DNA from 2 places in the Lacticaseibacillus sp. YLM2-1 genome. Region 2 is predicted to be linked to the other one. Evidence: predicted binding sites of a transcription regulator. Region 2 holds the regulator's gene; the other holds the start of a gene.
What was found. Region 2 encodes LexA, which represses DNA repair genes until DNA is damaged. Its sites were predicted from a motif close to CNAACANNTGTTNG; they were not measured.
Positions count from the first base shown of each region.

Region 1: a site for LexA is predicted at 5,993-6,006, ahead of recA (recombinase RecA). Genes of this name have one in related genera too.

Region 1 covers NZ_CM152617.1:2,630,207-2,646,491, reverse strand. The annotation lists gene AC07KQ_RS12785 (MurR/RpiR family transcriptional regulator) at 1-736, opposite strand, end outside; gene pfkB (1-phosphofructokinase) at 862-1,791, shown strand; gene AC07KQ_RS12775 (fructose-specific PTS transporter subunit EIIC) at 1,795-3,777, shown strand; gene AC07KQ_RS12770 (hypothetical protein) at 3,826-4,164, shown strand; gene AC07KQ_RS12765 (DUF7679 family protein) at 4,484-4,957, shown strand; gene AC07KQ_RS12760 (DUF554 domain-containing protein) at 5,115-5,813, opposite strand; gene recA (recombinase RecA) at 6,213-7,406, shown strand; gene AC07KQ_RS12750 (aminotransferase-like domain-containing protein) at 7,711-8,913, opposite strand; gene AC07KQ_RS12745 (LysR family transcriptional regulator) at 9,163-10,065, shown strand; gene AC07KQ_RS12740 (ribonuclease H family protein) at 10,071-10,553, opposite strand; gene AC07KQ_RS12735 (Cof-type HAD-IIB family hydrolase) at 10,650-11,462, shown strand; gene AC07KQ_RS12730 (histidine phosphatase family protein) at 11,507-12,193, shown strand; gene AC07KQ_RS12725 (YoaK family protein) at 12,199-12,876, opposite strand; gene AC07KQ_RS12720 (hypothetical protein) at 13,165-13,428, opposite strand; gene AC07KQ_RS12715 (hypothetical protein) at 13,736-14,080, shown strand; gene AC07KQ_RS12710 (Cof-type HAD-IIB family hydrolase) at 14,143-14,955, shown strand; gene AC07KQ_RS12705 (aldo/keto reductase) at 15,257-16,261, shown strand.
Region 2 covers NZ_CM152617.1:761,226-777,510, forward strand. The annotation lists gene AC07KQ_RS03600 (SemiSWEET family transporter) at 1-78, opposite strand, end outside; gene AC07KQ_RS03605 (hypothetical protein) at 234-533, shown strand; gene AC07KQ_RS03610 (alcohol dehydrogenase catalytic domain-containing protein) at 593-1,615, opposite strand; gene AC07KQ_RS03615 (hypothetical protein) at 1,868-2,230, shown strand; gene AC07KQ_RS03620 (hypothetical protein) at 2,368-2,847, opposite strand; gene AC07KQ_RS03625 (AI-2E family transporter) at 2,840-4,006, opposite strand; gene AC07KQ_RS03630 (hypothetical protein) at 4,511-4,705, shown strand; gene lexA (transcriptional repressor LexA) at 4,834-5,460, shown strand; gene AC07KQ_RS03640 (hypothetical protein) at 5,591-6,064, opposite strand; gene AC07KQ_RS03645 (AEC family transporter) at 6,078-7,025, opposite strand; gene AC07KQ_RS03650 (flavin reductase family protein) at 7,048-7,665, opposite strand; gene AC07KQ_RS03655 (hypothetical protein) at 7,927-8,835, opposite strand; gene AC07KQ_RS03660 (5-formyltetrahydrofolate cyclo-ligase) at 8,930-9,490, opposite strand; gene AC07KQ_RS03665 (DUF488 domain-containing protein) at 9,498-9,854, opposite strand; gene AC07KQ_RS03670 (magnesium transporter CorA family protein) at 10,058-10,993, shown strand; gene AC07KQ_RS03675 (LysR substrate-binding domain-containing protein) at 11,218-12,093, opposite strand; gene AC07KQ_RS03680 (malolactic enzyme) at 12,542-14,209, shown strand; gene AC07KQ_RS03685 (AEC family transporter) at 14,213-15,199, shown strand; gene tpx (thiol peroxidase) at 15,245-15,742, opposite strand; gene AC07KQ_RS03695 (flavodoxin domain-containing protein) at 16,016-16,285, shown strand, end outside.

The DNA of each region.
Region 1 (16,285 bases), 1.1 Mb from region 2:
GTTTCCGCACAACATAACTATCCAGCAAAATACGGCTCATAACTTGCAGCGGCAGGCGTGATGCCACCTCATATTTGTCGAAGTAAGCGGCTTTGGATTTGTACCCGACGAATAACTCATCGGCATATTGGACAATTGGCGCTTCTGCGTTGGTTGTCAAAATGATTTGCGGAATGTCGCGCGCCGCCAAAGTCTTTGCTGCAGCAACAAGCTCTGGAGTTTCGCCATTCAACGTGATAGTAATGGCGACTGCCTTCGGGCTGACCTGACCGGCAATCGTTTGAATGATATTTGGATCACTGAAAAACTCGGCGTACTTACCTAATAGTTGCAACTTTAAAGTGACTTCCGACGCAATTGATTCAGATAAGCCGCGCGCAAGAATCAGGACGATTTCGGCCTTAGCTAGCAATTGAACCGAGTCTTCAATGACAGAAACCTTCAAATTTTCCAGCGTATTATAGACTTCCACTTGGTTTTGCATAATGACTTTTTTGATTTGGTCGTCAACTTGGTCAAGAATGCTGAACGGTGCGGCATCGCCTGTGCGTTTTAGCAAATCGTGACGGAAATCGGTATAGCCATTAAACCCCTTTTTCTTCATGGTGCGAACAACGGTGGCAGGAGAGACATTGGCCGCAGTACTGAGTTGGGTGATGGATGCGTTAACGACGGCTTGCTGATGATTTTCAATGTAATCCCAAAGGTACGCTTCGGTGGGACTGAGTGTAGCCATGAATTTGACCTCCTGAAAAGCATTTTCAGTACTGGCGCAGATTCGCCTGAAACTGAAAACCGTTTTCGGCTGAAAGCGGTTAACATAAGGATAAGCAAAACAAACGACACAAAGGAGCGCTTAACTTGATTTATACCCTGACTTTAAATCCCGCAATTGATCTATTTATTAAAACCCAACAGATGGCGCCAAATACGGTTAATCGAACCGACAGTTATGATGTGCAAGCCAATGGTAAAGGGGTGAATGTCAGTTGCATTTTGAAACGGCGTGGCGTGGACAATACGGCGCTTGGCGTTGGTGCTGGGTTTACGCTCGATTACATCGCCGACTTTTTAACGCAACAAGGTGTGCCAAATCATTTTTATAAGGACGCTGGCTTTACCCGGATTAATGTCTTTGCGCGGGTTGTGACAACCGATACGGAGTATAAGTTGGTCAATCCGGGGCCGCAGATTAGTGCGGACACATTAAATCAATTATACCAACAATTAACCACGCTGGGGTCAGACGATTGGTTATGCGTGTCTGGTAGTTTTGCGCAAGGCATCGCGCCAGCCTTTTTATTAAAGCTGGGTGCATTGAGCCAAAAAAATGGGTTCCAGTTGATCATTGACAGTGCGTATCCTGAAGCAGTTGAGGCATTGGCTTACAAGCCGCTGTTGGTGAAACCGAACGATGTTGAGTTGATGAATTGGTTCCACCAGACCGGGGAGGCTGATTTAACGACCATGATTACGCTAGGTCATCGGGCACTGGAAGCTGGGGCACAGAACATTTTAGTGTCACTTGGTGCGGCAGGTGCCTTGTTCATGAATCAGGATGTAACGCTGGTTGGCAATGCTCCTAAAATTGCCGTTCTAAACACGGCTGGTGCAGGCGATACGATGCTTGGGACCTTTTTAGCCGGGTTGTATCAGCATCATGATCTGGCAGAGACGCTGAAACTGGCGATTGCGGCTGGCAGTGACACGGCACGACAGGCATGGATCACTGATTTTTCAAATACCGATGAGTTGTTAGGACAAATCAAAATTCGCAAGATGGAGGGTTAAGTAATGGCAAAGTATGATTTAATCGCCGCGACAGGCTGTGCAACTGGTATCGCTCATACGTACATGGCGCAGGAAGCCTTGGAACAAGCGGCTAAGAAAATGGGATTGACAATTAAAGTCGAAACCCACGGACAAACCGGGGTGGACGATCCGTTGACACAAGAAGAAATCAGCGGCGCTAAAGGGGTTGTCATCGCATCAGATATTGATGTCGACGCCGATCGCTTTGCTGGCAAGCCACTGGTCAATGTCCCAGTTGCTGCTGGCATTCGCGAACCGGCTAAACTGATTCAAGAAGCGTTAAGCAGCGATACGGCGGTGTTCATGCCTAAAGGTGGCAAAGCCACGGCTGAAGCCGGTGAAAAGACCGAAACTAGTTCAGCGGGTATCGGGAACAAAATTTATACGAGTTTGATGAATGGTGTTTCACACATGTTGCCACTAGTGGTCGCCGGTGGTGTCCTGATTGCGATTTCCTTCTTCTGGGGCATTTATTCTGCCGATCCCAAGAACGCTCAATACAATCAGTTTGCAGCCATGCTGAATGCAGTCGGCGGTGCAGCAATGGGACTCATGGTGCCAGTGCTGGCTGCTTATATTGGTGAAGCTGTTGCCAAGCGTTCCGGCTTGATCGTTGGGATGGCAGTCGGCATGATTGCTTATAACGGCGGCAACGGGTCAGGTTTCTTAGGCGCTATTGTTGGTGGCTACATGGCCGGATTGGTCATCTTATTATTGCAAAAGGCATTTGCTTTCATGCCTGACAGAGAGTTCCGTGGGTTAAAAGCTATTTTTCTATATCCGGTATTAGGCGTTTTCATTGCCGGATCAATTATGTTTTTGATTAATACGCCAATGAAGGCGATGAACTTAGGCTTAATGGCTTGGTTAAAAGGACTTGAAAGCTCCAGCCCGATCATTCTAGGTATTGTCGTTGGCGTTATGTGTGCCGCTGATTTTGGCGGACCGATTAACAAAGCGGCTTATCTGACCGGGACGGCACTACTGGCACAAGGCAATTACTTCTTCATGGCTGGTGTATCAGCGGCCTGCATTGCCCCGCCGTTGGCAACAACGATTTCGGTTCTGCTCAACCCGAAAGCTTATAACCGCGATGAACGCAGTGCTGGTTATGTCAATGCACTTCTTGGCTCGACGCATATCACAGAAGGCGCGATTCCATTCGCCGCGAAGAATCCGTTAATGAATATTCCAGCATTCATGGTTGGTTCGGCAATTGCGGCTGTTTTGACTTACATGTCACGCATTCAGGTGCCTGCACCACATGGCGGCTTCATCGTGTTGCCGTTGGTCAATAAGCCATTTCTCTGGGTTGCATGGATTCTGGTAGGCGCCGCAGCATCAGGTGTTCTGCTTGCCATGATCGCTGGTCGGTCGGCTAGAAAACGTGGTGTAAAAACCGGTGTTGTTGAAGCGGCGTTAGCAACCGAAGCTGCCGATGACGATGTCGCTGCTGCCCCAATAGCTGTCGACGATGCTCGCAATCAACCTGCACCAACCACCGATGATGATCAAAGTTTTGATCCTGGCGAAATTCTCAACAAAGAATTTATTGAGGTCAACGTACCTGCTAAGACGCGAGATGATGTTTTGCATTATCTAGCTGACATGGCGGTCAAGGATGGACTTGCCACCGACGCAGACGCCATTTTCAAAAAGTACGTAGCGCGTGAAGAGGAAGGATCAACAGGGATGGAAAAAGGGATCGCCATCCCGCATGCTCAAGATGAAACCATCAAACGATCGGCTATGTTGATCTTGCACTTGGCGCAACCTGTTGAGTGGAAAACCTTTGACGGCAAGCCTGTCAATGCCGTGATCTCCTTCTTGATCCCGGAACATGACAGCGGCAGTCATCTGAAGTACTTGTCCAACACAGCAAAGTTGCTGACGCACGAAGACTTCGTCAAGAGTTTCCAAGCAGCACAGACACCAGATGCATTGTATGATCTATTTAATCGTTAATTAACCAAAATGGCTTTCTGACACGTTCGGTCGGGAGGCCATTTTTGATTGGGAATTTTTCACGTTGCTTGTGATCGGGTGCAGCAAAAAGGACCGCTGGGTGGGCGGCCCTTTTGTTGCGATCGTTTGGGGGACGATCGACGATTGCTACTTTGGAGGAGTAAAAATGAAAAAGTTGGGTTGGGGTTTGTAGGAATGAGTGGGTGGCTCATTTCTATGTTTCCTATACTACCGGCAGGGTGTGAACGAAATGTGAAGACAAATCCAACAATTGGTTATCGTTTTGTGGCGACATTGTTCACATTTAAAAAAGAGCGTAGAACAATGCTTTACAGACAGAACTGTTTAAAAAAACTTTGTCGAAACAAGCGTTTTCAATGCAGATGAGGTCATTTAGTGTTAAACTTTTGCCATTAGTACAAGTCGCCTATAGGCCAAGTTATAACGCGCTCGCAGTCGCAGAAACCTATACATAAGGATCTTGAACCCAAATGGCCAAGATCGGGCCATTTGGGTTCAAGCCCACTTATGTTCCGGTTTCTAAGCGCTCCTGCTCGCGCTCACCATAACGCGCTCTTCAGCGCAGCAGCCAGCGTGTAAGAACCTTGGCCGCAATGGTCAAAGAGCGACCATCACGGCCAAGGCCGCTTACACGCTGGCTGCTAACCGCGCTGAAGACCGCTCACTTGTTTTGGGGGAACTTTATATGAAAAAACGACACATCGTTGCTCGGGTTCGACGCCCGGATGGTTTAGTATTGGATTTTCGGTTACCCAAGGATGTCACACGTGCCATTAACGTCAGTCAGCAAACAGACTGGTTTGAACGTTTACGCGGTGGTTTGATTGTTGTGCCCATGGCGCCATATGTGGGTAAAGGCGAGACGGCATTGTTTGTCGGTCGCATTGAGCGGGTTTATTATTCAGATCGGTTTTTAAAACGGTTTACCCGTAGCCAATTCTTATTGCCTGATGTTTGGCGAGAGCAGGACATGCTTGAAAGTTATACTTTCTTGCGGCACGATCATGCATGGTTGAATCAGCAGTACCTAAAAGATGATCTGCGCTACTGGTATTATGATGCCAATTCGCACTTGCTGGGTGTCGTGCGTGATTGGCATTGCAAACTGGTTTACTATCGTTTCCATCGCCAAAAGCAGCGGCTCATTCCGAATTTCTGAATCATAATCGGCACTTTTACCAAAAAAAACGACCCATGCCAGTGAAGCAGGGGGTCGTTTTTTTGGTAAAAATCTGCTCTGATTTATCACCACAACCGTTCAAACCGGTCAGTTTATGATCTGCCAATAGCCTCCTCCTAAATGGTTCAATCATTAATCATAGAAAATACTGACCAGTTAGGATCGCAACAAGGACTAGCAAGCCAGGCAGCAGATTAGAAATACGAATTTTAGTAATGCCCATCAAGTTTAACCCAATCCCCAAGATCATTAAGCCGCCGACTGCACCAATTTCGCGGAGTGCGTTCGTCATCAATGCCTTGGGAACGAATTGGACTAAAAAACTGGCGAAGAGTGTGATTGTGCCTTGATAAATGATCACTGGCAACGCGGAAAAGATCACGCCAACCCCGAGTGACGCGGTCAGCATAATCGCCATGAACCCGTCCATGACGGATTTAGTATATAGCGTGGTATTGTCTCCAGAAACGCCCGCCTGAATCGCGCCTAAAATACCCATGGCACCGATGACAGCAATCAGGGTGGCGGTCACGAACCCTTCCGCAAAATGCTGATTGCCGCGGGCAAAGCGCTGTTCCAACATTAAACCGAGGTGGTTCATGCCATCTTCAATATGCAACCACTCACCGATCAAGCCGCCAAGGCAAAGGCTGATGACCATAACAATAAAACTTTTTGTCTGCAAGGCCATTTGAATGCCCAATGCGAAGGTACCAAGCCCAAGACTTTTGGTGACAGTATCTTTAGCATGATCGCTAATACTGTGGAGAATCAAGCCTAAGAGTCCGCCACCGATAATCGTCAACCCATTGACAATAGAACCCATGAACATCATTTCATTTTCCTCGTTTACATATTTTGTAGTATCAAGCCAATCGCCTCATCATACCATGCTTGTGTGCCATAAATAACGCGTCATTTTTACCAAAAAGGTGTCAGTATCAGGTAAAATAAAGCAGTCACCTGCATACAATTTTTGGGGATGACTTTTTTAACGTAAAAGCTTGCAAAAAACAAACGCATGTTCGATAATGGAGACAGCGTAAATTGATACTCGGATGTATATGTTTAAAATAGCGTGCACAGGTTTTTGAAACTGTTGGCGCATTTTTATAAGACAAAGCGTGAACTGGCATGGTTAAAGACTGGGATATAAGTGGTCTGGTTGAGCTATTGTGACCAAGGTGCTTACATACAGACTTTTGCGCCAGTGAGCGCATTTAAGGAGACAAGTATGGCTAAGAAAACGACCGCAAAGAATGATAATACTAAATCCGATGCTACAGATCGCGATACCGAACTAGAAAAAGCCCTTCAGAAGATCAAGAAAGCCTTTGGTGAAGGTGCCGTCATGAAGATGGGCGATCGACCGGAACTGAAGGTTGATGTCGTCTCAACAGGCATTTTATCCTTGGATCTTGCACTCGGTGTCGGCGGGTTACCGCGTGGCCGAATCGTTGAAGTCTATGGTCCTGAAAGTACCGGGAAAACAACGATTGCGTTGCAGACTATTGCCGAATTGCAGAAATCAGGCGGCAAGGCGGCTTACATTGACGCCGAAAATGCGATGGATCCGAAGTATGCGGCGGAACTTGGCGTAAATATTGACGACTTACTGTTGTCTCAGCCAAACTCTGGGGAACAGGGGCTTGAAATTGCTGAAATGCTGATTGAATCAGCGGCTGTTGATATTGTCGTCATTGACTCTGTCGCAGCCTTGGTTCCCAAGGCTGAAATTGAAGGTGCCATCGGGGATAGCCATGTGGGCTTGCAAGCCCGGCTGATGTCGCAGGCACTGCGGAAGATGGCCGGTTCGATCAACAATACCAATACGCTGGTTATTTTCATTAACCAATTGCGTGAAAAAGTTGGCGTGATGTTTGGCAACCCAGAAGTGACACCGGGCGGCCGTGCCTTGAAATTCTATGCGTCTGTGCGGATTGAAGTCAAGCGTGGGCAGCAGGTGAAAGACGGCAAAGATGTTGTCGGCTTCGCTAGCAAACTGAAAGTCACTAAGAATAAGGTCGCACCGCCGTTTAAATCGGTTGAAACCACGATGTCATTTGGTCACGGGATTGAACACAATACCGATATGATTAACTTGGCAACCGATAAAGACAATGACATTGACGTCATCACCAAGTCTGGCTCTTGGTATAACTATGGCAAGGAACGTTTGGGCCAAGGACTTGTCAACGCATCTCACTACTTGGATGAACATCCGGAAATTTCTAAGGAAATCGAAGAAAAGATTCGTGAACAAGTTGCGCCAAAGAAGCCTGAAGAAACCGATGAGAAGCAGGATGATAAGAAAGACGATCAGGCATCTGCTGATAAAAAGACCGAAAAGACAACGACCACTGATACTGAAAAGAAAGCCGACAAGAAAGATGACCCTGCCAGCTTTGGGGTTGATCGGTTAGTTTAAGCAACTGATGGATGTTTGATTAATCGCCGTTTACACTTTGAGAAAGTGTGCGGCGATTTTTTGTCTTCAAAACACAAAAATGCCCGCTACCATCGCAGCGGGCGTTTTTGTTATTGGGTGATCGGATGGGGGCCAATCACCGATTTTTCTTTGGAGGAGAAAAATGAAAATTAGGTTGGGGTTTAGGAATGAGTGGGTGGCTCACTTCTATGCTGTTAATACTACCGGCAAAGTGTGACGAAAATGTGATCGTTACGTTGTCATTTTGTTAAGGTTAACCGAGTTTTTTTGAACGCGTTATAGCCTAGGCTTGTTCGGCAACCAGATTGTGTTGCAGGGCAACCTTTAATGCTGCACCCAAAGCTTTCATGCCGGTATCAATTTGCGCCAGACTAGGACCAGTGAAGTTCAACCGGGCACCGTTGGACAAAGCCGCTGTCGCATATAGATTGGTTGATGGCACATAGGAGATATTGGCTTCCGGTAATAGGTGTTCTTTCATGAACGCGCCCATATCGAAGCCGGCTGGCATGGTGAGCCAGATAAAGAAGCCGCCGTCAGGATTAGTGAAGTGCGCTTCTTCTGGCAGATAGCGCTTCATCGCCGCCACCATGGCATTCTTTTTCTCACGATAGCAATCCTGAATTTCCCTGATATGTGCATCAAGATCGTTATTTTCCATATAGGTATTGATCCCGTGCATTACCAGATTGCTGGATTCCAGATCACTGCCGCCTTTTAAGGCCAGCAACTCTTTTAAAAGATTGGGCGCAGCGACCAACCAGCCCATGCGCAGACTTGGAGAAAGAATTTTACTAAAACTGCCAAGATAGATGACGCGTCCTTCTGTGTCAAGTGACTTGATCGTCGGCAAGGCTTTGCCAGTATAACGAAGGTCGCGATACGGATTATCTTCCAAAATCATGACATCATACTGGTTGGCGAGGCGAATAATTGCCTGCCGCTTGGCCAAGGACATCACAACCCCAGTAGGATTTTGAAAATCAGGAACGGTGTAGATGAACTTGACTTTGCGACTCATTAGAATGCGTTGTAAGGCATTGATGTCCATGCCATCAGCTTGCATCGGTACTTCGTAATAGGTGGGTTGATAGGCGTTAAAAGCAGCAAGTGCACCTAAGTAAGTTGGGGCTTCAACAACCAAACCGTCGCCTGGATCCAACATTAACCGCGCCACTAGATCGATGCCTTGTTGAGCGCCTTGGGTCATCATGATGTCATCGGCGTCGACCTGCATCCCAGTTGTCTGCAGACGAGCTGCAATCTTGGCACGTAATGGTTCGTAACCTTCTGTGCTGGCATATTGAAGCAATTCCCTATCGCCACTTGTAAAGTTTTGACTAAATGCCTGATTAAGTTGTTTTGTCGGGAATAAATCGCGATCTGGATAACCACCGGCAAATGAAATGACATTTGGACCAGAAGCAGCAAATAGATCTTCTAAACCTGAATGACCAGTTTTTTGAGTACGTGTTGCGAATTTCATGATGAATCCCCCTTTGACGTTTGCGATTAAAACGGGTGCCGACGTCTTTATGACGTTGATGCTTTGGTGAAGTACCAACGTTTTCTTATTGACACTAGTGTAAAACGGCTTGTATGATTGAGTAAAGCTCAACTATTTCAGTTTATGATGAATTTTATTCACCTTAAAAGGAACGAACAGCTGTTATTCCTAGTCTAAAAGGATTTATCACAACGAAGTGACAGTTGGTGTCACTTCAAGGAGGGGCAAATGGCTAACTTTTCTTATGAAGTTTTTAGCAAGGTTGTGGAGCGAGGCACATTAGCGAAAGCGGCGGCGGAGCTGAATGTAACGCCGAGTGCCGTGAGTCATAGTGTCAGTCAGCTGGAAACAGAACTGGGTTTCCCACTCTTGATTCGTAATCGAACGGGAGTGGCACTAACTGAAGACGGGGCGCAGGTGCTGCCGATTATTCAAAGCATCCAGAATCTCGAGGAGCAGCTGACGCAGGTTGCGGACAACATTAATGGGGTTAATACCGGCCGCATCCGCATTGGTGCGTTCTCGTCGGTTTCGACGAATTGGCTGCCAACAATTATCCGCCGCTTCAAAAAGCGCTATCCGCACATTGAAATTAGCGTGGTGCAAGGCACTTTTAACCGGATTGTTGAAGCGGTCCGACTGGGAACTGCCGACATTGGTTTTTCCTCCTTACCAGTTGGTCCTGGCGTCGTGGTAGAGCCGTTATTAAAGGATCCCATCTACTGCATCACGCCCAAGCAATTCAAGCCTAAAAACGGCCGCACAGTGACACAGGCCGATGTCGATAAGCAGAACTTCATTTTGCAGCAGATTGACTATGATCGAGATACCAAAAATGCGTTGGACCGCTACCATGTGTCAAGCAATGCAATTAATTATTCAATTGATGACCAAAGCATTCTGTCGATGGTGGAATCAGGTTTGGGGATGGGCATTTTGCCGAAACTAGCGGTGCAGAAGTTAGTTGGCGATGTCAACATGTACCCATTTTCTGAGCCCTTTGAGCGGACGCTGTGTCTCGTGATTAATCCGACCATAAAAAAATCACCTTCTGTGCAGCGCATGCAGCAGGTGATTCATAGTTTCTTAGCTGAGACTTATGGTGAAGCATTTCTCGGCCATCAGGGGTAAAATAGTTAAACATGATCGTCAAGCTGGTCCATGGTTTGATTCAAGGCCGCATCGACGCGATTGTTGTTGCGATTGGTGGCATGGCCTTTGACCTTGTGAAAGGTAATCGTTTCAAAGCGATTGACTTGGTGCAACAAGGCCTGCCAAAGCTCGGCATTTTTAACTGGTTTGCCATGGTTGCGCCAATTGTTTTGTTGCCATTTTACCCACCAACGTTGCTGCATGGTGTTGATGACGTAAGCAGAGTCGGAATAAACATCGACGGGAATATCTGTGCGTTTGAGGGCTTTTAAGCCTTGAATAACGGCCATAATTTCCATATAATTATTCGTTCGGCCATAGTCGCCGTCAGATAGCATTTTTTCGTGATCTCCGTAGATCAGCAATGCGGCCCATGCGCTTTTATCCGTGGGGCGAACCGATCCACCCGCCTGATTTCCTGTATTGCGATTACCGCCATCTGTATAAAGTACAATTGATTCAGCCATGATTTCCTCGCTTTCTAACTGCTATCTATTGTAGGGGAACGCGTTTTAGATGGCTAGACACATCACTAAGAAAAAATTTTGAAAAGAGGCTGCTGCATGGAACGCTATCTTATTGCACTGGATCTAGACGGCACGACTTTGAATGCGGATGGACAATTAAGCGCTGGCACGATTGCCGTCCTCCGCGAGGCACAAGCCGCGGGACATCTCGTTGTCATTACAACTGGCCGTCCGGATTCGATTTCGGAACATTTCTACGACGACTTGCAGCTTCATGGCCCGATGATCAATTTCAACGGTGCGCTGATTCACATCCCGCACCAACACTGGCGTTATGAGCAAGAGGTCACCATTCCCATTCCGGTGGCACTGTCGTTACGGCAGCTAAAACGCGACTTTTCCTTTAAAGTTATGGTGGCAGAAGGGAAACAGTTGCTGGTGGCTGATCGACCATACGCGAACATTCCGTTTTTGCCAGATCGTCCGCATCCTAAGGCGCTGTTAGATGAGCAAGGTTTGCGGCAGCCGCCTATTTCGGTCACGATGTTTATGACGGCTAAAACTTTTGATCCAGTTTCAAAACAAGTCAACGCATTGTATCCGCATTTGGCGGCCAAAACGTGGGGTGCTTGGAGTGGTGAATACACTGCGCTTGAAGTGACAAGTAAGAATACCAGTAAGTCACGGGCACTTGCCTACGTGGCGGGCCAATACGGAATCGATCAAAAGCATATCATTGCGTTTGGCGATGACATGAATGATCTTGATATGTTGCAGTTTGCGGGTCATGGTGTTGCGATGAAAAATGCCCGTCCTGCGATTCTTGCAATCGCCGATGCGCAGACCCCTAACGATAATCAGCATGATGGGGTGGCAAACTATTTGGCAGATTATTTGAAACTGGCTTAAACCATTGTCGCAGGAAAAATGAAAATTATGGGAGTCAACTAGACATGACAACGCTTTATCTTGTCCGTCATGGGCAAACAGAATTCAATGTACAAAAACGAGTGCAAGGCATGGCCGATTCGGCACTGACGCCAAAAGGCATTGCGGACGCTAAAGCTTTGGGTCAAGGCTTTAAGACTAAAAACATTCACTTTGACGCGGCTTTTGCCAGCGATTTAACCCGCGCGGTAGATACTGCCCATTTTGTTTTGAGCGGTTTGGATGAACCGATACCGGTGACGACCTTGATGGGGTTGCGTGAAGAAAATTACGGCAAGTTCGAAGGTCAACTGGCAAATGATTTTTCCTTAGCGACCATGGGGATTGCTAACTTTCACGATGCATTGGCCAATCAAGAAATAACGTTGGCCCAGACGGCAGATGCAGCTTTTACGGCGAATATGGATCAGCACCCAAACAAGGCGGAAACGAACCGCATGGTGCAGGAACGCTTGAATCGAACTTTGCGTGCGATTGCTGTAGAGGCAGTCGCCAAAGACTGGGAGCGAGTATTGGTCGTCTCACACGGGACAGCGGCGCTCATGTGGTTGAATTATGTTCACTACAACATTGATGGTCGCGAAATGCTAGACAATGCTAGCGTGACGAAACTGATGTGGGAAAATGATCGATTTACTGTGACGGATTTCAATGACCTTAGTTTCTTGCATGCAGGTCAAGCCGCTAATTAAGTGGCTTAGTGAAGCTCAACCTGATCACGCCAAAAAATGATATCAATCCAGACGAGGCACAAAGCGGCGCCTACTAAAGCATAAGTTCCGATCAGGGTCGTTAAAATACCTGTCACGGCAGCACCGGTAGCAAATGATAAAATAATCGTCCCAATTGTGGCCGCGTCTTTGCGGCCTTTTTGCTGCCCGCGGATGAAGCCATCATAAAGGCTTTGCGCCGCGGTGCGGAGGTTGCCGGTCATCATCAGTGAAGTAAAAGGGCCGCCTTTTAAACGGCGAAATTCCTGTAGCTGCGCGGCGGCGATGAGTGAAACCAAAGCACTGGCGGCTAGATCAGGCAGCCAGTGGCCAAACAATGTCACGATAAGAATCAAAGTGATTTCGTATTGAATGAGCCACCGTTGTTCGGTTAAAGGTCGTGATTTTTTGCCAGCCTGCAGTTGCAGTGCGCGGGCGGCCATGGTGCCGAACATGAAAGCGAAGATCGGTACCATGTAACGGACAGCGGTAGTCCATTGCGCCTGACCGAGATGAATACCCAACAAGATGACGTTCCCGGTTTGCAGGCCAGCGAATACCTCACCATGTAAGAGATAGGTGAAAGCATCAAAACTGCCAGCAGCTGCTGTGAGCAGTGTGCCGATCAAAAGACTTTCGTGGACTGGATAGGGTTTCTCGTTCATGTTGGTCGCTCCCTTAAACGCGTTTACAGGCCAGAAACCCGCATATAAGACTTCGAGCTTAACTGGCTTGCGCTCTTGCGATAGATTGTTTGCGACTCATTTTACGCTGATTTTCATGAATGACCATGAAAGTTGTCTTGGGTATTAACTAAAAAAAGCCGATCAGCAGGCTGTCCTGTCGACCGGTTTGACTTTGTTTGTTTGAGTTGAAGATCCCTAAGTAAATAATAACAACCACTCACTGGCACGAGATGCCAGTGATATTGTGAGACAATGTGATTGGAACGTTTATTTTTTTGGCTCTTCGGCTGGTTCTGGCGGGAACGCCAAGACAGTGCCGCCGCCGAGGTTCTGAGTCATCGCGTGGAAATTTGCGACAATCTTAAAGTTGAGCTCTGCGGCATTCTGCCGGTCTTTATCAGCATAATCGGTAATACTCAACAGCGCCGAGTTCTCATAAACCTTTTCTATTTTTCCGGTAAAAGGTGCTTCCATATCTTCTTTGACATGACAAACAACCGCGTCACCGAGATGTAATTTTTCTTTTTCCATAAAATCTCCAGCCTTTCACGGATCCCCAACATATTTGGCATATTATAACAAACGTTCCATAATAGCAAGAGACCAAAGTCGTAAAATTTCAAAAAAGACGAATATTTTATGGCATTTTTGATTTCCTATAAAAATGTCATCAAACACTATCTTTTCATTAATGAATATGACCAGGAGCACTCATAAAATGGTGGTCGACGGCAACGTGTAAGTTTATGTGAAACTTGTGATCGTTGTGGGACGATGTTTTCCAAAACGCAACCAAAAGTGGTTATAATGGAATAAAGCAGAAAGGACGAAAATAGTTATGGCAGCAAGCAACACAACGATTGATCAATTAAATGAAACAGCACAACATACAGCATTGGAAACTTTTGCAAAGTTCTACTTGGATCGCTTCTTCGGCGCCGGTCTCGATGTTTTTTCCCAAATTGATACGCAGGGGAATCTAGCAGATATTAATCATTACTTGCTTGATAATCAACCACTGACTCGCGAGGAATTGACAGCCGGTCTTCTGACTAACCGATCCGGTAACTTGTTGGACCTTTTGAAGCAAGTTAAGGTAACTTTTAATGCGCAAGGCGCACCTGAAACACCATGGAACGATTGGTACGCTGATCAAATTGACGGATTACCGCAAGGACTTTAACAAATAAGGCGGCCGATGGTGATCGGTCGCCATTTGTGTCCTTAGGGTAGAAAGGAACGGTTATGCCGCGATACTTAATTATTAGTGATATTGACGGCACACTAACCGCCAATCATCATGACGTTACGCCCAAAACGGCAGCGGCCATCGCAGCTGCCGTTGCTAGCGGCGCTTCTTTTTATGTTGCCACCGGGCGTATGCACGCTTTAGCGCAGGTTGTGGCCAAACAATTCGAACCAGAAGCTTCGATTATTGCATCGAATGGTGCTGTCTACGATTTTTCCGGCGAGCGGGTGCATCATGTTTTGGGGCAAGCGGCACTTACGGCGGTTGAAACTGTGACCGATCAGTTGGGCCTGAACGCCTTGTATTTCAGCGATGATACCGTTTATTACACAGGTAAAGTGCCGCCTGCCATTGAAGCAGCTGCACGCAAGTTTGCCCCCAGCTCGGTGAGCATTGACGTTGTAGCCTTACCATCAGTTGATGATTTGTTAGCACATGCACCTGCAATTACGAATGGGATCATTTTTGGCCCGCATGATTCGGAAGCATTGGCTAAGGGGAAGGCAGCGTTAGAAACACAGGATGTTTTACATGTTTCAGCCTCTGAACATACTAACCTTGAACTCATTCCTAAACATATTGATAAGGCCACGGCTGTCAAGGAGTTGCAGACGCTCACAGGAATCGGTCCGGAGCAAACGATTGCCTTTGGCGATGGTCTCAACGATCTTGGCATGCTGAAGGCTGCTGGTATTAGTGTGGCGATGGAAAATGCTGTGCCACAGGTTAAGCAGACTGCCCGCTATATGACAGATGCCAATGTGGATGATGGTGTAGCTAACTTTTTGAACGATTTTTTTGAAAAATAAGTAGTTTTATATTAAAAAATTGACTTTTTAAGTTGCTTGTTGGGCCAACGTTTGCCACCATAGAAGATGGTAAACGTTTTTATGAGCGTGAGACAGCCCGGTTAGAAATCCGTATGCAAATTGGCTTGAATACGATGGTTGAATTTTGACCATAGCGTTCAGGGCTTGTATACATGATTCCTGGGTCGGTGAGCGCGTTTAAGTCAAAGCGTGAGCTGGTGCGGTCGAAACTGGCGTATAAGCGTTCAAGGCGCTTGTATGCAGGTTTCTGCACTCGTGAACGTGTAGAGGGGGAAAAGTCATGTATTATGCAGCAACTGATCGTTATGACAAGATGCCTGTTCGTCATGCCGGGAAAACCGGTTTGATGCTACCGGCAATTTCACTTGGCTTGTGGCAGCATTATGGCAATCTTGATCCATTTGGCCCACGCCGTTCGGTTATTTTAGACGCTTTTGATCATGGTGTCTTTCATTTTGACGTGGCGAATCACTATGGTAATGGTGATCATGAACCTGGTTTTGGCAGCAGCGAGAGTTTGCTTGGTCAAATTTTAGCAACGGATTTGAAGGCTTATCGAGATGAATTGGTGATCAGCACTAAGGTGGGGTATGAGATTCATCCGGGCCCATATGGTGTTGGGACTTCGCGCAAAGCGGTCATTCAAGGCTTGAATGATTCACTCAAACGCCTGCAGCTTGACTATGTCGACATTTATTATGCGCATCGCTTTGATGATACGGTTGATTTAGAAGAAACTGTCAATGCGCTTGATCAGACGGTGCGTGATGGCAAGGCACTTTACATCGGGATCTCGAATTTTGATACCCAGCAAACCAAAGATGCGATTGCGATGTTTAAAGATCTGCATACGCCATTTGTGCTGAATCAGTTCAGTTACAACATGTTTAATCGTGAGGCTGAAACTTCTGGCCTAACGAAGGCTCTTCAAGCCGATGGCGCCGGCCTAATTGCTTATGGGCCGCTTTCAGAAGGCTTGTTGTCGGATCGGTATCTGAATGGTATTCCGGATACGTTCAAAATTCATCCGACCAACCAAGCCACTTTTGCCCATGGGAAAGACGCGGTTGTGAAGAAGCTGAACGAGTTAAACGAAGTAGCACATGACCGTGGCCAGACGTTAACGCAAATGGCATTGGCATGGCTGTTACGTGATCCAGTTGTCACCAGTGTCATCATCGGGACCACCTCGGTTGATCATTTGGAAGACAACCTGAAGGCAACCGAAAATCTGACCTTCAATGCAGAAGAAATCAGCCACATTGATTCGATCTTGAACGTTTAAAGTTGATGTATGAAAAAGAGATGT
Region 2 (16,285 bases):
GACTTTACTCAATAACTTGAGTCGTTTCACTCGAACGGGGTCAACCCCTTCAGGATACTTTCCGGTGTCAACGCGCATTCATAACGCCTCCTTTTTGGATAAAAATAACCATAACACTAAATTAGTCTAAACCCAAGGCATGTGTCTGGGTGTGATAGAATCAAGAAGGCGACAGACCGCGGATAAGCGGCTCTAAAAATTTTCTGAAAACAAGCAGATTAAGGAGGATTACGATGGCAGAACAATCGGAGAACACCGTGACGCGAACACAAAAGCAAGAAGGTGCGGATGCGATTATGGATAAGGGTTACGTCACTGAGCGGGATATTCCGGAAATGATGAGCAAAACATGGAGCGAACAACTTCTTGATGCTGTTAATGATGAGTTGCGCTTGCGCACGGTGACCAATCGTACCGTGTTACAGCAATTTCACTATTACATGGGTAACGGCACGATCATTTATGATCCGGGTCAGCTGAACTCTGAAGGAGCCAAGATCGCCTTACAGCACGCCTTAGGTTTCCGCAAATAAAGCTAAACTGCTTGTGATGGTTATCGGCAGTTTAGCTTTTTTGATGGTCGTGAGCGGTATTAAGCAAACGGGCCAGTCAAAACAACCTTGCCCACTTCATGGCCACCTTCAACTAGGGCAGTCGCATTCTTGAGGGTGTCAACCGAGATGGTGTCAAAATGCTTGGTCACTGATGCCTTGATTTGATGGTCCTGATAGAGTGAGACTAGACGGCTCAGAATAGCACCTTGAGAAGCCACGTGATAATCAAAGTCGGTTTTGGCAAACATGTACTCATAATCAAAACTGGCAGCTTTATCTTTAACAACGGCCAAGTCTAAACCAGTTTGTGGGCCAACAATACAGCCTATGTGGCCAAAGGCACGAATCAGCTGACTGGCTGCTGCCAAGTAAGGTTCTGGTTGATAAAGCAACGCGATACCGTCGACTGTTTGCAAGCCGGCACGTTGGACTTGGGCAATCAAATCCTGATGGTAATCCAGTGGTGTTGCAACGCCGTGATCAAGCAGCCAAGGATGATTTTTTGGACTGCTAGTTGCTAGGACGGTTAAACCGCTCCAACGAGCTAATTGACAAAGCATGGAGCCAACGCCGCCAGCACCGTTGATGACTAACAAGTGTTGTCCTTTATTAGCATTGAATTCGGGGATAAAGCCCATTTTTTCGAAGAGTAATTCCCATGCGGTTAAACCGACAAGTGGCAGCGCGGCAAGATCGGCATCTGGGGCATCAGCTGGCGCGGCAGCGAGTAAGCGGGCATCAACTGCCTGATATTGCTGATTACTGCCGGGACGGTGTGTTGTACCAGCATAGATGACGCGATCACCAGGCTTGAAGCTGGTGACATTGGCACCGATCTGTGTAATCGTCCCGACTGCATCATAGCCTTGAATTTGCGGTGTTTGATGCTTTCCAGCAACTTGTCGGCGTTTCGTATCAACAGGATTGACGGAGACCCCGGCAACAGCCACGATCACTTCGCCTGACTGGGGCTGCGGCATTGGCAGCTTGAACTGTTGAAGACTGTTGGGTGCCGTGATTGGCAACCCTTCTGTAAAGCCAATTGCAAGATTTTGTGTCATCGAAATCGCCCTTTCTGTAAATAAAGACCTACTGTGATTGTAACCTTTTTCCACGAATAGTTGGAAGTTCCGGTTTTTTTTGGTAAAATGTGCAAGATATTGCAAGGAACAGTATGGTGTTGGCACAGTTGGCGGTTGATGAATCTGCAGGTTATGAACCATTGATTGTCATACTACCGGTCACCATGATGAAGACAGCGTGTGACGCGGCAGTGTTTCTAAGTCGAAGATCACATTTAAGGAGGCTGCATAGTGAAAAAACTTGGTACTAAGCGCGAATTGATCGGTGTTGTCATTGTCTTGCTGTTGGCAGCAGTAGGATTTGCGCTCTTTGCCTGGTATACGATGCGGCCAACAGATACCATTGGCACGATTGCCACGATTTCTTTTGGACTTGTTTTGTCAGCATTGATTGGCATTGTCCTGATTTTAGACACGGCAGCGACCACGCGCTGGCGCCGATTCTGGGTCGATCTACTTTTTGCGGCATTGATGTTGACCCTGATTGATTATTTCTTCTTAGATACCACGGCACCATGGCAGATGTTGGTGGCAGGAGCAGGGGTCGCTCTGGCGATTGTCGCATTGCTGGCCATTAGAAAAATCGATGAGTAAGTTGCTAAAAGAGTCAGATGAATAGGGTATAAGCCTAGTGAAAGTAAATGAAAACTCCCTGAAAATTTTCAGGGAGTTTTTTGTCGATACTTGCTGATGGTAACAACTTGGGGCAAACGCTATTTGTTATTGCATCGCTAGTTCATGCGTTGGACAGTCACAGGCACTGTTTTTGGCAAAACTTTCGTGAGTTCCGTCATAAAGTTTTGAAGACTTGCTTGGAAAGTCAGGCGAACCATGCGCCGTTTGCTAAGAGCGAAAACGGCAACAACCCATTCCTGACCATTAGGCAAACTAACCGGCGTCAACGTGATGCTGGACATGTTCGCGTAAGGAATAACGCGCGCCAGAATACCATTCGCGATTAAGCGCGTTGGCGCCAATCCACCGGTACCAGCCATGATCGACAAAACCAAAAAGATTGAGATGAAGACAATGTAAGGCAAATTGTCGACCCGAGTGGTCATAAACCAAAAGCCTAGGAAAACTGCCCACATCAGCTGGGTGACAGCGTAACGAGAAGCAACTTGAATTTTACTTTGCCAATAAAGATAGTAACCGGCAAGCGCCATCAGGATGACGTCAAGGCCGATCAGAAAAACATTAAAATTATTCATGAGGAACTCCTTTTTGCTTCGTGTCATCTGTGGCATGCTCGGCTTCATAGAGCCCGGAAACCTGTTGATACCAACTGAAGAAGCGGGTGACCACGATCTTCAACACGGCGAATCCTGGAATGCCAAGAATAACGCCGACTAAGCCGAATAGATTACCTGCTGTTAACAACACGACGACAATGGTGATGGGATGTAATTCAAGTTTACTCCCCATCACAAGCGGTGAGATGACTTGTGTTTCGATGAGCCATTCAATGAAAAAGACGATGATGACAGCTAAAATCATTCGCGGAGAGGTTAGGGCACCCATGATAAGCGGCGGAATCATCGCCAAGGCTGAGCCAAAGTATGGGATCAAATTCAGTGGGCATGCCAATAAGCCGAAGATAAGACCATAACGTAAACCGATCACTGAATAGCCGACCATGAACATCACGGCAACGCACAAGGCAACGGTGATTTGACCTTGGACATAAGAACCGACCTTTTCATTCATCTCATGCAACATTTGCTTGACTGACCGGCGAAGTTTAGTTGGCACGATATGAAGTACCATCGGCGTAAATTTGTCGCCGTCTTTTAACATGAAGAAAAGAATGATTGGCGCTGTTGAAATGGTGATGACGACATTACCAACAATGCCAATTAAGTTCTGTAGTTGAGAAATTGTGCCGGTTACGAACGCGCCTTGTTTACCAGTGAAGAAACTTTGCACTTCTGCTGCAATCTCATTGAGATCATGCTGTGAGAGAATATTCTGCTGGTCATTCAGATTATCCAACCATTTGCCAATTTCATCAAAGATTTGCGGCGCTGAATGGACAATACTGGTAATTTGATTGCTTACTGCCGGAATGAAACGCAACAATCCCCACGCCAACAAACCGATCAGCACAATGAATAACAGGCCAATTGCCCAACCACGATGAAGTCCGAATTTTTCTAATCGATTGATAATCGGGACAGTAAGGTAGAAGAGAATGCCGGCAAAGATAAACGGTGGCGCGATAATCCCGAGAAAATCCAGTACTGGCTGGAAAACCCACGCAATTTTAGTGAAAACGAAAATCACGAGCAATGCCAGTAACAAGTCAACTAGCAGGATCATAAACTTGCTATTAAGAAAGCGGCGATAGAGCCACGAGTCGGTATGTTTCAAGGGGGTACCCTCCTCTACAATTGTGATACCTGTTGGATGTATAAGCTTCATGACAATAACAAACGATGAGAGTGACTAGCCAGATTTGCGGCAGGGCCCTGTTCACGCTCATTAAAACGCGTTCACAGGCACAGAAACCTGCACATAAGGACCTCCCAACCCAAATGACCCAAGCCCGGCCATTTAGGTTGGAGGCCACTTATGCTCCGGTTTCTAAACGTGCCTGTTCACGCTCTGTACCATTAATGATACTCGACTCATGGTCATATTTCGAGGATAGCCGTGTTAAAAGCGGATTGATTTGATGTTAAAAAAGATTACATAAAATTTACAAACAACATGGAATAATCGTTACAAATCTTTAAAAACCCTAAATAAAGGCATCAAATGTAAATTTTATGTATACAAAGGCTTTACAAAACTCAAAAATTGGGTATGATTAGAGTCACAACCAAAACGGTGAGTATATGTCGGTTTATCCGATACGGAGAGGAGTGACCCCACATGACAATCCTACGGGGCGCAAAATGGACATTAATTACTCTGACCCTCGTGGCAACCTTGCTGTTATTCAGCAACTTTGCGACAGCCGGCATTTTGTTAATCGCGCTTGATATTTTCTTGAGTTTCTTCTACGCGGTCATCAAAAGCAGATGTGATCGGCGTCAGATGCATAAGATGCCATTATTGCATAATTAATTTAAGGATGAGGTCCACAGATGCTTTTTATCTGTGGACTTTTTTGCTATTTAGGCATAAAATCATTGCAAACGTTCGTTCGCTTTGGTATGCTTTGTGTAATCAATTAGAACTGAGGCGGTGAGCGGATGCCAACACAAGCAAGTCAGAAACGTTGGAAACAAATTTTACAATCAATCTATGATGCAATCGAGGATCATGGGTACCCGCCCACGGTTCGCGAAATCGGCAAATCAGTCGGTCTAAGTTCGTCAAGCACGGTGGCAGCGTACTTGGAGAAATTGTTGGCGGCGGGACTTATTGCTAAGGATCCAGCGAAGCCGCGGACGCTTGAAGTGACCTCAGCCGGACGTGACTTCATTGGCGTTCAGGATCACGGTATTCCGATCGTCGGCACAGTTGCTGCAGGGGTCCCGATTACGGCCATCGAAAATATCGATGATTATTTTCCGGTACCAGACGATCTTCCGTATGCCGCTGACGAATTATTCATGTTGCGAGTTCAAGGTAATTCAATGATCAAAATCGGCATTTTAGATGGTGACCAGATTATTGTCAAGAAGCAGAATGACGCCGAGAATGGGCAGATTGTTGTTGCAATGACTGAGGAAGATGAAGCCACTGTCAAGCGATTTTATAAAGAAAAGAACGGCATTCGGTTACATCCTGAAAATGACAGTATGGATGATATGTTTTTCCCGGATGTAACGATTCTTGGCATCGTTGTGAGTTTATATCGGCCGGCATTAGTTTAACCATTTGAAGTCGTGAATGACTAGGCATGGCAACTTAAATCCAATTAAAAATGTACCATCAACAAAAGAGACATCAGCTGTGATCCCACAAAATATAGGATCACGGCTGATGTCTTTTTGCTCAGACACTTTATTGGTTTTGTTGGGCGAGGCGATCGAGATCGTCTTGTGGCACCTTTTTATAAACGGGACCATCGGGCAACTGCTTTAAGTTACCGGTTTTTGTTAATTGAAATTGTATCGTATTAGCAGAGGCTTGCGGCTGCGCTTTACCAGTGAAGGTGAAGATTCGGCCTTTGAGGGTCAAATCAGCAGCAAAAATACCACTATCAGTACTTTCAAAGACACCATCTCGATTGGCTAATGTTTCAAGATAGTAGCCGCTGGTGGATGAGGTGACTCGAATTGCTTTGGTAGCATCTTTTGTTTGGACGAACGCATGGCCAACCAATGTACCTAAGGTCGCTTTCGGAACAGCTTTTTTGACCGTGTGCGATTGTGATGTTGCGCTCGATGATGATGTTGTCTTTTTTGGGGTTGAGGTAGTTTGTGAGCAGCCTGATAAGATCAAGATTGCTGCTAGTAGCAGATAGCGCTTTTTCATTCGACAGCAACTCCTAGTGAATGAACTGGATGCAAGTCATCACGATTGGGATCACGATCATCGAAAGCAGCGTTGTTTCGGTGACCATGATAGCAGCGTAATCGGAATCCGCATCGTACAGTTTGGCAACAACAGGCGCATTGGTCATGACCGGCATGCAAGATTGCAAAATAAAGATTTGTTTCATCAAAGTTGGGACAGGGGCGAAGGCGACAAGCGCCGTCATGAGTAACGGTGCAAAGAGGAAGCGGCCACTGAAAATACCCAAAGCTTCTTTGCTGATTCTTAATTTACCCCAGCCTGCTTGATGCAAAGCAATGCCAATGAAGAACATGGAGCCGGGAACAGTTAAGGCACCGACATAAGTCAGATCGGCCATCAAGAAAGTCGGCAATTTGATTTTTAAAAGCACAAGCACAATCCCTAACATAAAACCGAGTAACGGTGGTGAGAACACTTTTCCAAGTGCCTTTTTCAAATCAAATTTAGCTGGGCGCGGGCCGTCACCTTGAATAAGGTAAACGCCGATGGTCCAAAAAATGGTGGTGTTGGCCATGTAGTAGACCAACACATATGGCAGACTACTTGGCCCAAATAAGGCTAAGTTGACAGGCAAGCCGATAAAAACTGTGTTGGAGTTAAAAAACATTGACTTAAAGGTACCCTTACGTGCATGTGGCACCTTCAATAAGTAGCAAACCAGAAATGATAAGGCAAATAGGATCATCATGGAAAGGACTGGGAAAAACAAATCTGGCAAGAGTCGCAGCAACATTGGCGCCGTGAATTTTGAAGCAATCGTGACAATCATGTAGGCTGGCAAAGCAACTTGGGTGACAACTTTGGCAATGATTTTACTTGAATGGTCATTAAACCACCCGCGTGCTGTCAGAAAATAGCCGATTGCGATTAGAATCAAAATTTCAAGAACACCAAAAACACTGGAAATAAACGCGGTCAAATACTGACACTCCTTTATAAAATTATTTTGGCCGCCGCAGTGTAAAGGTGCGTCCAAGCTCGGCGTATGTCGGCCCGGCGAGGCGGGCAATCGGCGCCAAAACGGTGGGATCAATGTGAAGCGTTGTCGGATCAAGAACCGTATCGGCAAAATGGAATCGGTGCACTTCTAAAATGAAAAGATCAGTCAAAATGTCACCATCAGCGTTACGAATCGGCACGTATTGATAAAGCTTGGTTTCAAATCGAACACGCGCTGCCTGCAACCCCGGCACCTGAATGTCCGTACTTGCAACTAACGGCAGGTCAATCAACGACAACTCGCTTTGATCAGGTGCTAAGCGGGCAGCTGTTTGATTCATGGCCTTCGTGAGATCTGCACTCACGATGTGAACAACGGCCTCGTGGCGCGCCAATAGATTTGCAGCGGTATCCTTTGCCTGACCCCCATCACGTAAAACTGCTACTGACAACAGTGGCAGTTGGTTTGAAATCCCGGTCGTAAATGAAAAAGGCGCTAGGTTGATGAGGCCAGTCGTGTTTTGCGTGGTAATCCAAGCGATTGGCCGCGGGATGATACTGCCAGCCAGCAATTTATATTGATCACGCGCGGATAAGTCGGCGGCAGCAAGGTTGAACATCGTGGTCCTCCAGAAAGTTGGTAACGCGGCAGGTGCGTTAAATTGAGTGGGTCGCATTTGGGTGTGGTCATCAACTTGATTTTGCCCACTATGGTTGCAAGTTTAGCGCAGGCAGTTGGCGGCGTCAAAGTGGAACCATCATTTGGCATCATTGATGTCAGTCATGGCATGTTTTTTAAAGTCATCACAAGGATGTCATTGATCATATAAAAACTGACACCTGAAAAGTCGGGTGTCAGTAAGATTTTTTAAGGAAATCAATTAACTGGGATTACTGTTTGAAGCTGACGAGCTGCTGTCTGGTGACGGGGATGGTTGTTCACTAGATGGGTTCGAATTGCCGTCAGTTTGGGACTCGTTTTGACCGTTATTGTTATTTCCATTATGATTGCTACCGCTATTATCAACCGTGCTCTGTTGACTTTCCACACTCGGCTGAACAGAAGGCGCTGGCGCCGCTGATGATGGTGGCTCGCTTGGTTGGCTAACGATGACCGGTGCGCTGCTGACAGTGCTTGACTGTGCGCTGGCTGTTTCTTGCGTGGTTTTGAATTTAGCCAGACTGGTTAGCTTTTTCTTCGATTTGCTTAGTGGCAAATTGGTCTCAACATAGCGATAACTGTGCGGTGTTTTGTTTTTCAGCGTAATCGTGTTGTTCAACTCGGATGTGAGCGTCTTGGTGTAGCTTCGAACAGTGCCGGTCGCGCCATCGACTGAATACTGGCGAACGGCAGTCGGCTTATTGTTCTTGTACGTCGTCGCACTGGCGTATTCATAAACATTAGCGTGTTCGGATGTCAATGTTAGTTTGCCATTTTTACGCTTAAAACTGCCGGTGTCGTTGACGACAAATGGATGCCCATGAGGATCGAGAATGAGCAGGCGAGTGTAGGTTTGGTCATCTGTCAGCTTAACATAGACGGTTAAGTCATGTTGATCACGGTCTAGATCGATGACCGTGCCCGAAGCCTTATAAGTACCGCTGTTAAATGGGTGTGTGACGGTGACTGAAGATGAAACACTGCTGCTGGAAGATGTCACCGGGCCTTGAACTTTAGCACCGCGAAGAACGAGCCACATAAAAACAGCTACAAAAATAACCGCGGCACCAATACCGGTGAGCGTGAGATAAAGCGTTCGACGATTCTTGCGAATACGTTCACGTCGCATATTGTGCCTCCTGAAATAAGATGAAAAAGGTTTATTTTAATATAAGGAATGTCCAGTAGAAAGGCAATCTTTTACCAAATGCTTAACCTAACCGTTACACAATGACATCCCCATTAGCAAGAATCAAGGTTTGAATTGGCACATCAAACGGCTCCACAGGCCAAGCCACATGCGGAAACGCCATCACGGGTGGTACCAGTGTGATCGTGGTGCCGCGATAAGTTGTCAGAAAGCGATCATAATAGCCGCCACCGAAACCGATGCGGTACTTGTCAGCCAGCGAAAAGCCAATGCCAGGCACCAAAATGAGATCAGGGGCGGCATGAATCTGATCGGCTTGATAAGGCGGCTCCGGGATACCAAAAGCACTGGTGATCAGCTTGTCTTTGCCAGGATCAGGTAGGAAAACCATTTGCCGCTTGGGCATGACCCGTGGTAAGTAGACGGCTTTATTGGCGTCGTGGGCCGCCTGAATAATTGGCTCGGTTGGGACTTCAAACGGTCCGCTTACGGTAACACCGATGCTGTGAGCACGTTGCCACATAGGTGTTTGAACTAGTGCGGCCAAAAGCGTTGCACTGGCAGCCTGAGTCGCTTTCTGGGCGGCTTTCAGACGTTTTAACTGAAGCGGGCGAAATTCGGCTTTGCTTGGCATAGTGACCTCACTTTGTTTTGAGTAGTTCGCTTAGAACAACGGCTTGGTTATGCGTTTCGTCCTTGGCACCATAGAGCATAATGACTGGCTCTTGTTCATGTTGCTTCAATGTTTTGATGAAGTCTGGCAGGTCAGGATTAGCTGCTAACTCAGCTAAGTACCGCTTCTTGAATTCAGGGTACTTTTCAGGGTCGTGACCAAACCACTTCCGCAACTCAGTGGACGGCGCAATGGTTTTGGCCCATAAATCCAAAGCAGCGTTAACTTTGCTGATGCCCCGTGGCCAAACTCGGTCAACAAGGACACGGAATCCGGATGCTTGCGGTTTTTGGTAGATGCGTTCAAGTGTTACTTTCAAAATCATCACCTCACTGACTATTCTACCAGCCTTGGCAACTAGTGGCCGAAGGGGAGGATAGATACGTTATAATAAAAGAGAACGTGAACTGGCGCGTGTAGCAATCCGCGTGTGAGCATTTTGTACGGGATTGGCATCGCGGACAAGGGTGCATACAGAACGGCCTCTGCGCCAGTAAACGCGCTTTAATACGGCCAAGAGGTGTTGAAATGATTACGCGTTATCAGATCCAGCTACGAGGAAATATGCAGGTAACCACAGACGATCAGGCCAACTGGATTCGAGTTTCGGCGCCGTTGCCTCAAGAACTACAGACGCTGGCGACGACATACGGGCTGCCAGCAACCTATCTGGCGGCAGCAACCGATCAACATGAAAATGCGCGCGTGGAAGGTTTAAATCCGGCAGATCAGGTGCCAGGATTGATTGTTTTGCGTTACCCGGTTGAAACAACCAGTGAAACGGGGTTTGATCAATACAATACCGTACCTATGACCATGATTCTACTGAATGATCGTGTGATCACGATTACCCACGATCCCTTACAAGCTTTCGATGATTTAGCTCAACAAAAACTTTCTCCTAAGCCTGAAGAGTTTGCACTGGAAGTCCTGTGGTTGGTACTGCATCAATTCGTGATTGCAATGGACAAGCTGAATGATGAAACCAAGCAAATTGAGCGCAGCTTAGGTAAGGCGGCCAAAAACACGCAACTTTATCAGTTGATGGCCATGCAAAAAGGGCTGGTGTTTTTTGATGCGGCCTTGGATCATTCTGGTACGCTGCTTAAAGCCTTACGCGACGGCGAGCGCTTTTTTAATACGAATGGGTACTTACGGCGGTTGCATGATGTTGAAGTTGAAGTGGTCGAGGCTCAAACGATGGTTCGGATCACCGAGAAGTTGCTGACGCAGTATTCAACTGCCGTGAGTGCCATTGTTTCGAATAATTTAAATTTGATTATGAAGGTGTTAACTAGCATCACAATTATTTTGACGATTCCAACCATTGTGGGTGGTATATATGGCATGAATGTTCGCTTACCGTTTGCCAACGCTTACTGGGCTTTTTGGTGGTTAATCGGCGGCACAGCCATCTTGTGCGGCTTGGCGGCATGGTGGTTGTGGCGTCAGGATTACTTTTAGCATTAGGTACTTTGAAAATGGGTGTACAAATCCCCGTGACGTATCGCTATCGTCACGGGGATTTTGTGTGCGTCCGTCAGCCTGAGTAGAAACCGGCGCAAGTACGAGGAACGTGATGGCCGGCCTTAATCCTTGCGACCTAGATCCTTATGCGGAGCTTTCTGGGTTGGTGAGGCACGATGTTGCAGACGAATTAGTCTGTTTTCACGACTGACATGACAGCGTTAGTTTGCCGCAAGGATTTGATTAAAGTGCTGCATTGCCGGTGTCAAAACACGGTCTTTGCGGCGGACAATGGAAATGGTGAAAACCGGCTGTTTTGGATCAGTGAGTTTGACAGCCGCAAGATGGTCATCAGGATTGATGGCGAGATTTGTCAAAAAACCGATACCGACATTTTGCGCCACCATTTGCTTAAGAAGTTGCACATCACCGGTTTGATAGACCACGTTGGGGATGAATGCCGACTGTTGTTGAAACCATGTGAAGGCGCGAGTGTGGACGAAGGCTTCACTGAGCGTCACAAATTTTTGCATCGCCAGTTCCGCGAATCGAACCTTGTCTTTTTGGGCCAACGGATCTGATTCAGGGGTAATAATGACAAATGGCGCCGTGCCGATTTGGCTGATCGTCAAATCTGGCTCCTGTAATGGTCCACTGGCGCCAAGTAAGGCAAAATCAAGATCGCCTTGTTTGATTTGGTTTAGTAAGGCGGCGGATCCTGCTTCAACTGTTTGCAATTGTGGCATTAAGCCCGCGGCAATAAGCTGCGGTGCAATTTTTGGAAAGAAGTAGTTACCAATAATTGGTGGCAAGCCAAATCGAATTTTGTTGGTCTGATCCCACGCAATTTCCTGCTGCGCCAAGGTCAACTGCTGAAGGATCACTTGGGCGTGTGCTGCTAACTGTTTGCCAGCTGACGTGATACCGATGTCGTGATGACGCCGATCACGAATAATGAGTTGCGCTTGAAAACTGTCTTCGAGGCGCTTGATGGCGGTGGTAATCGTTGGTTGACTGACGGCAAACTGCTCTGCTGTTTGTGAAAAGTTGCGGGTCTGCGTTAGCGCCAGAAAATATTCAAAATCGCGTGTGTTCAAAGTGTTACCTCCATGAAACGGTTGATGGGGAATAGAAGACCAATTCTTTGATTAAAGCATATAAAAATATTTTATCACTCCTGCTGGGTTTGACTATAAGATTTGTCGGCGTGTAATGTGACCTGCTGTAAAGAAGAAAGCCCGAGCAATGGCTGGTTGCTAACCGCGCTGGCTGGTGCGCACCATAACGCGCTCCCCAGCGCAGCAACCTGCGTGTAAGAACCTTGGTCGCAATGGTCAAAGAACGACCATCACGCCCAAGGCCGCTTACATTCCGGTTGCTAATCGCACTGGCTCGCGCTCAACTATAACGCGCTCGCAGTCGCAGAAGCTTGCGCATAAGGACCTTGAGTCAAAATGGCCAAGATCGAGCCATTTTGACTCAAGCCTACTTATGCTCCAGCTTCTAAGCGCTCCTGCTCGCGCTCACTTAGAAGGAGTGTTGATTTTGAAATATACACCAGAGCAAATTATTAACGATCCGTTTTTAAATAAGGGTACCGCCTTTACTCAAGCAGAACGGAATCAGTATGGCTTGAATGGTTTGTTGCCACCAGCTGTCCAGACCTTGGACCAACAAGTTAAGCAAGCTTATGCTCAGTTAACGACCAAGCCGACTGATCTGGCTAAGCGTCAGTTCTTGATGACGCTTTTTAATGAGAACCATGTGCTGTTCTATAAGCTTTTTTCCGAGCATATCAATGAATTCATGCCGATCGTGTACGATCCAACGATTGCCGATACGATCGAAAATTACAGTGCGCTGTTTGTCAATCCGCAAAACGCCACTTATCTGTCGATTGACGATCCTGATCATATCGAAAGCGCGCTGAAGCATAGTGCCAATGGCCGTGATATTCGCTTGTTAGTCGTTAGTGATGCTGAAGGCATCTTGGGAATCGGCGACTGGGGCACCCAAGGCGTAGATATTTCTGTCGGCAAGCTTATGGTTTATACCGCTGCTGCTGGCATTGATCCGAGTCAAGTTCTCCCGGTTGTGCTGGATGTTGGCACCAATAATGAAGCACTATTGAATGATGATCTTTACTTGGGCAATCGGCATAAGCGGGTATATGGCCCGAAGTATCGTAGCTTTGTTGATCAATTTGTCACCACGGCAGAGAAGCTATTCCCTAATTTGTATCTGCATTTTGAAGACTTTGGTCGCAGTAATGCTGCCGATATTTTAAATGAATACAAAGACCAGATCACCACGTTTAACGACGATATCCAAGGAACAGGGATCATTGTGTTGGCTGGTTTGCTTGGTGCGATGAATATTTCTAAACAGAAGCTGACCGATCAAGTTTATCTGAGCTTTGGTGCCGGAACAGCCGGTGCCGGCATTACGTCGCGGGTATATGAAGCCTTTATCGAAAAAGGCTTAAGTCCTGAAGAAGCCAAAAAGCATTTTTACTTGGTTGATAAACAAGGCTTACTTTTTGATGACATGTCTGACTTGACACCAGAACAGAAGCCATTTGCTCGCAAACGCAGCGAATTTGCAAATGCCGATGCGTTGACGAATCTTGAAGCCGTTGTCAAGGCTGTCCATCCAACTGTCCTAGTTGGGACATCAACCGTGCCTGGAACCTTTACCGAAAGCATTGTTAAGGAAATGGCTGCGCATACGGAACGTCCGATTATTTTCCCGTTGTCCAATCCGACCAAGCTTGCGGAAGCCAAGGCTGACGATTTGATCAAGTGGACAGATGGCCGTGGTCTGATCGCAACTGGTGTACCAGCGGCTAATGTTGACTATCAAGGTGTCAGCTATGCAATTGGTCAAGCAAATAATGCTTTGGTTTATCCGGGCCTTGGCTTAGGCACCATTGCTTCAACAGCCAAATTGTTGACAGATTCCATGATCTCAGCAGCAGCGCACAGCTTAGGCGGTATTGTTGACCCTGATGAACCTGGTGCAGCGGTATTGCCGCCAGTTTCCAAGCTGGATCAGTTCAGTCAGACTGTGGCAATTGCGGTTGCTGAAGATGCGGTGAAGCATGGTCTGAACCAAAAGCCGATCAAAGATGCTAAACAAGCGGTTGCAAATATGACATGGCAACCAGAATACCGGCCACTGCCGGATTCACTCGAAATGGACTTGGGGGAATAAACGTTGACTGCATTAAGTACATCCATTCAAAGTGTTCTGACGATTGTTTTGCTGATCGTCGTAGGTTATGTGTTGCGGCGGCAAGGACGCTTTGATGATCAATTTGGTAAAACAATTTCTGATTTGTTAATGAAAATCGCCTTGCCAGCATCGATTTTCATCTCGGTCTTGCAACGCCTAACGTTGGATAAGTTGGTGAGTCTATCATCAGGCCTTGTTTATGGCTTTGGTGCCGTCATTTTAGGCTACCTGATCGCTTTCTTACTGGTTTGGTTATTAAAAGTGCGCCCGGGTCGGCGCGGGACGTTCATCAACATGTTTGTGAACGCGAACACCATTTTCATTGGTCTGCCACTTAACCTCGCCTTGTTTGGCGATAAGGCCGTTCCTTATTTTCTCATGTATTATGTGGTGAACACCGTGTCGACGTGGACTGTCGGGGCCTTCATCATGGCGTGGGACGATCCAACCCAGAAGAAATCAGAAAAAAGCAGTACTGGCTTCAACTGGAAAAAGTTGTTGCCAGCACCGTTAGTCGGATTCTTAGTCGCTTTGGTTTTCCTGTTGTTGAAGATTCCGTTTATTCACGTCGGTTGGTTAAGCTTTGCAGTGAATGCCCTTGATTATGTGGGCAGTTTGGTCACACCGTTGTCATTGATTTACATCGGGATTATTTTGGCCGATGCCGGTCTGAAAGCGATCCGCTTTGACCGCGATACCATCGTGGCTTTGATTGGTCGTTTTGTCATTGCGCCTGCATTAATCGCTGGTTTGATTCTGCTGGGGATGCATGCTGGGTTCAACGTACCAGGTCTTGAAGCGCAAACTTTGATCATTCAAGCTGCTGCGCCTGGATTGGCTGTATTGCCAATTCTTGCTACTGAGGCGCATGCCGATGTTGAGTATGCGACAAACGTGGTCACAACATCTACCGTCTTGTTTGTGGTTGTCGTGCCAATTTTGATGATGCTCGTTCAGGGCTTAGCTTAAACGTACGAAAAAAGAAGCCGATCATGGCTTCTTTTTTTTGTGCGATTAATGTTGATGAGCTTCTAGATAGGCTAAAGCGCTTGTGTAATCAGGCTCATGTGTTTGTTCGGTGATTAGTTCACGATATTTGACAGTGCCGGTGCCGTCCACGATCCAAACGCTGCGAGCATCGGTGTGATTATCGGCCACAAACAAGCCCATAGCCTTGCCAAAGTCGCCATTTTGATCAGACAACAACTGCATTTTTTTCACGCCTTCAGCGGCACACCACGACTGTTGTTCTTGTGGGGTATTGGTTGAAATTGTATAGAAGTCAGTATGATCAAACGCATCCATATCTTCATTGAAATGTTTGGTTGAGATACTGCAAACGCGTGTGTTGATGTCTGGGACAACGCTGATTAACGTTAATCGCTTGCTTAAATCCTGGGTAGTAACGGGTTTTGCCTGTGCATTAGTAACGGTGAACGTCGGCAACTGCTCGCCGAGTTCGATTGGTGTACCATTCGTTGTTAATGCTTCGCCATGACGGGTTATTTCCAAAGGGCTCACTCCTTATATCGTTAATGTGGAATCGTTCAAGTTCAGTATCAGTGTACCACGATTCTGAATGCCATCAGTGTAGCATGCATTTGGATGAAACGAAATTCGAACAATTAAATTTGCTAAAATTCATTAGCATATATATTGACGCGAATATAATTATTTATGTACATTAACAATAAGCAAAATCATGCCAGATTTTTACAATTGACGTAATCGAAAATGTTAGCGAGCAAATAACCGGCACTGCAGGTGCGAGAAGGAGGTGGTCGAATGGAACAAGCATTGGTTGTTTACGCTTCGGAGACAGGGTTCACGCAACGGTTTGCCCTTGGCATTGCCCAAGCACTGCATTGTGAATTAATTGATGTGCAATTTGTCACCACTGCAGACCTGCAAAAACGCAAACTTATCATCTATGGCGGCCATCTCGTAGGTGAAAAAGTCTTGGGTCTAAAGGCCTTCTACCGCGAATTTCACCAGTCTTTACCTGATCAGTTGATAGTCTTTGGTAGCGGGATTATCCGACGGGAACAAGTGGCA